DNA from 2 places in the Halalkalibacter krulwichiae genome. Region 1 is predicted to be linked to the other one. Evidence: riboswitches for the same ligand, from Rfam matches in the RefSeq annotation. Region 1 holds a riboswitch; the other holds the start of a gene.
The links. A riboswitch is a leader RNA that binds a small molecule or an ion and turns the genes downstream of it on or off. The one in region 1 is predicted to bind cyclic di-GMP.
Positions count from the first base shown of each region.

Region 2: it holds a riboswitch for cyclic di-GMP, as region 1 does, so the genes downstream of both, sinI (DNA-binding anti-repressor SinI) here and BkAM31D_RS23785 (hypothetical protein) in region 1, are expected to answer to the same signal.

Region 1 is NZ_CP020814.1:4,150,756-4,152,958, reverse strand. Features, by position in the region: gene BkAM31D_RS20940 (hypothetical protein) at 48-581, shown strand; gene BkAM31D_RS24610 (hypothetical protein) at 683-808, opposite strand; gene BkAM31D_RS23785 (hypothetical protein) at 1,065-1,265, opposite strand; cyclic di-GMP riboswitch class I at 1,233-1,327, opposite strand; gene BkAM31D_RS20935 (LCP family glycopolymer transferase) at 1,438-2,203, opposite strand, start outside.
Region 2 is NZ_CP020814.1:2,168,447-2,170,649, forward strand. Features, by position in the region: gene BkAM31D_RS10905 (AbrB family transcriptional regulator) at 1-776, shown strand, start outside; gene sinI (DNA-binding anti-repressor SinI) at 874-1,008, opposite strand; cyclic di-GMP riboswitch class I at 1,026-1,114, opposite strand; gene BkAM31D_RS10915 (NADPH-dependent FMN reductase) at 1,425-1,958, shown strand; gene BkAM31D_RS10920 (MarR family winged helix-turn-helix transcriptional regulator) at 2,108-2,203, shown strand, end outside.

The sequences.
Region 1 (2,203 bases):
AGTCGCTTTAACCCTAATGTGACACAAAGGAAGGGGAGGAGGTAGTTATGAACCTTTTCTTTGATCTATCATGGCAACTATTCCATTACCTACTAATAGCCATTCTCCTAACGGCGCTTATCTTTCTACTAAGTCGTTTCATCAAGAATAAAATCGCGCTACTTGCCGTAACACTCACTATCATTCTCGGAACCATTCTCCTAATCAACCAAACCAAATACACAACATTCCAGGACCTCGTTCCCGAAGATAGCGAGATTAGAAGCATCTCCATAACAGTGAACGACTTATCTGGAGACAGAGCCGAACCCGCAGCACGCACGACAATCGAAGACGACTCACTCATTCAAGAAATCCTAGAAGACCTCAATCAAATCAAACTGAAAAAAGATGACGATGTCCGAGTGCAAAATAGAAAATACACAATAGGAATAACAGCAAATCATAAGATAAGAGAGAACTTCTCAAGGACCACAACGACTTATCTAAAAATTGATGATCAATATGTCGGTGAATCGCAAATCATTAGCAACACCAACCACTTAAAGACGATTGAATCCCTCATTGAAAAGAACAACTAAAAACAAAAAGCCAGCTCTCCCCTCGAGAACTGGCTCCTACTAAATAATATAAGAATGTAATAGTGCGAAATAAGACCCAGAATAATAGAACGTAAAAGTACCTACATGATCTTTTTTAATTCTCCGCCCCAAATCTTTAAGTAATAGCGATCTTCCGTATCTTTTAATAGTTTTACTCCAACTAACGCAAGTGGTGTCCATACTGGCTTCACACTAATAAAAGGCATCGTCCAATCTTCCCCCGATCTATTTTATAATATATTCATAGTGATAATCTATTTATGTAATTACTTCCATTATAAGAAACTCCAGGTACACTATCAACCGAGAATATTGTCGAACCGAAAAAAAGTACGAAAAAAGACCTCCCAACTTGGAAGGCCTTTTTACATCATGCCCCAGATAGATGAAATCTATCTAGGAAATCAGGGAATACAAGCTCCACCCAAGGACAATAGGCACGAGGAGCCAATCAATCAATTCTTACATTCCGCCGACTAAGACAGAAACTCCAACTGCTAGTGCAATCCCAACAGTGGAAAGGACAACGGTGTAAGCAACTTGCTTGATTTTCTTTCTCTTGTGCAATTGTTCTGGTGTGTAAAACATTGTCATTCCTCCTCCAAATAAAGTCATCACACGGAGGCAGTTCTCGGTAGCTGGCTGGCATAATGACCAATTCATTGGCCAATGAAGCCCCTATAGCTTTGCGTCATCTGCTTTCACAGACTTTGCCTTTTTCGCATGATACTTTTCTATTATCGACAATTCTTGACATTACTTTAAGGTTTTATTCAACTTTTACACAAAAAAAGAGATTCATAAGGTTCATACCCCAAGAATCTCTATTTCAAACTTATTCAGCAACTGTCACACTCTCGTCCACTTCAAGGCCTAAATGAACCCGAAGCTCATTACTTACACGAGAGACTTCCTCATCCGGAACTTCTAAATAATAGATTCCATTAATACGAGTACCAACCCCGCTAATCTCCATTTGCTCAACATGATGACGAGCGTCGCGGTACTTATCTTGAATCTTCCACATCGCATCCAAATCAAGATCCGTTCTTACTGATTTCCCAACTTCCTCTAAAATACTACCCGCTCTCGTAATCGAACTAATCTGTGCTCCTTCTTGAATGACCGCTTCGACAATTTGACGCTGGCGATCATTTCGGCCGAAGTCCCCACGCGGATCTTCATAACGCATTCTCGAGTATGCAAGAGCCTCATCACCAGATAAGAACAATGTTCCTTCTTCAAACCGATGCCCATTCTGTGAAAAAGCAAAATCATTCTCGACTTGCACGCCACCAAGCGCATCAATCAACCCTTTAAACCCTTCCATATTGACACTGACATAATGATCAATCGGAATATCAAGGAAGTGCTCCACCGTATCCATCGTCAGCTCAACCCCACCAAACGCATAGGCATGGTTAATCTTGTCCAACCCTCGACCTTCAATCTCTGTCCGCGTATCACGAGGAATACTTAACATCTTTACCGAACGATCATCCGGATTAACCGTCATGACAATAATCGTATCCGATCGACCTTCATGATCATCCCCACGTGAATCAACACCGGCAATTAAGAAGGAAATCGGCTCACTTTGT
Region 2 (2,203 bases), 2.0 Mb from region 1:
TAACGATTACGATTATAAGTGGCATTTTGTTAGGAAAGTTTTTAAAGCGTTACTCAAATTTAAACCACAATACGGCATTTTTTTGCTGCTTACCTGGGGGAGCGTCTGAGGTAATTGCCCTAAGTCATCAGTATGGAGCGAATGAACAAGTGGTTGCAGCCTTCCATACAACGAGAATTACTTTGTTTGTGTTAGTGATCCCTTTAGTCGTAGGTTTAAATGAACCTATTGCCGGGAAGCAATCGAATTATTTTATCGATGTAAATGTGTCTCAAGTCTTTCTCTCCATAAGTATTTTAATATCGATCATGCTGGTAACTATTTTATTAAGCAAACGGGTGAATTTTCCTGGTTCTTCATTATTTTTTGCGATTGGTTTAGGCTTTCTATGTCATCTGCTATTTCCTACAATAGAGGTACCGGGATTTATAATGGGAATTGCACAGTCGATTATGGGAGCAATAATTGGGATTCGCTTTGATCGAAAAGCACTTTTACAACTAAAGGAAATAGGTGGTATTAGTGCAATAACCTTATTCATTTACTTTATGATGAGCCTAGGCCTTGCTACAATCTTCTTTGTGCTAACACCGATTGATTGGCTTTCAAGTTTATTAGGGATTGTTGCAGCAGGAGCAGCAGAGATGGCTTCAACTGCTGCTGCATTGAACATGGATGCAGCACTAGTAGCAACATTGCAGATGGCAAGAGTACTGGCATTGTTTTTAGCTTTGCCATTTCTGATAAAACTATTTGCTAACACAGAACAAGAGTAGATAAAATATACGGTAATCTAAAAAAAGGATGGAGGTTTTCCTTCATCCTACATTTTCTAAACGTATTCTACATTTCTTATTAAGGCTGATAGTCCGATTATTTGTTTTTATTGAGCATGATAAAATCCCTAACTTCTTTAGGGGTGAGACCTATTCTTTTTGCTTCCAATAATAGCTGAAGCCACTCCAAATCTAACGAACTTTTTCTTTCGTCCTCTGGCGAAAAAATCATCTTCCATCCTCCATTTGTTCGGTAACTCAGCCATCCTAGTAATAAAATTCACCTTAGATCTGAAGTTTTGCGTCCTTATCTTTCAATAAGTTTGCCTTTTCATTATTTAAATGTAATAAGAAACAAAGAACAACGAATTTTATAGAGTGAAAAAATAGGTAAAATCTTACATTTGAACCCTTTTTACGTTAATTATGTTGTTAATCTAATAAAATAGTAACATAATATCGATATCGTAATTAGTAAAAAAAATCCAAAAAAATCGACAGTTATATACAATCTTCATAAAAGGGATTATAGGACCATTTGGCTAAATAAGCTTTATGTTTTGTACTTTTTATTAATTTCTGTTTTAATAATAAAATAGGATATTTTAGGTAAAATAGAAAAGTACGATAAAGTTAGGAGCGATTAAAATGAAATTACTTGGGGTTTCTGGGTCTTTAATTGGAGAAAAAACGGCTATAGCTGTAAATGAGGTTCTAAAAAGAGCGAAAGAGTTAGAGCCTAAATTAGAAATTGAATTAATCGATATGAAAGAGTTAAATGTTGAATTCGTAACGGGGAAGCCGTTCGATCAATATAATCAGGACACGCAAATGGTCATTACGAAAATAAAAGAAGCTGATTTGTTTGTGATTGGTACGCCAATTTATCAAGCATCTATTACTGGTGCATTGAAAAACTTATTTGATCATCTGCCTACGAATGTTTTCGAATCAAAAGTGGTTGGAACTGTAACTACAGCTGGATCAGACAAACATTTCCTTGTTGCAGATAATCAATTAAAGCCAATCTTGTCTTTCTTTAAAGCTATTACACCTACGAATGTGTTTGTACACAGCAGCTGCTTTGATCAAAACAATGTGATTACAAATGAAGAGGTAAACGATCGTATTGATACATTAGCAAAAGAATTGGTAACCTTACATACGAAGTTAAAGCTGTAAGCAATTCCCAAAGGGGCGTCCAAAAGGTCAATAATTGGCTTTTTGAAACGTCCCTTTGTTTATGGTACACAAGTGGGATCATTGACAAAGAGGTATTTATAACGGTATAATTATCTCGAAACTGAGATAAAAAATAAAGGAATGAATGAATAATGAAAATAAATGATCAAGACCAATCGTTGAAATTATTCGTTGTATTGTCACGAGCAGTTCAAACTATTACGAAGCGAGTAGAGGAAGACATA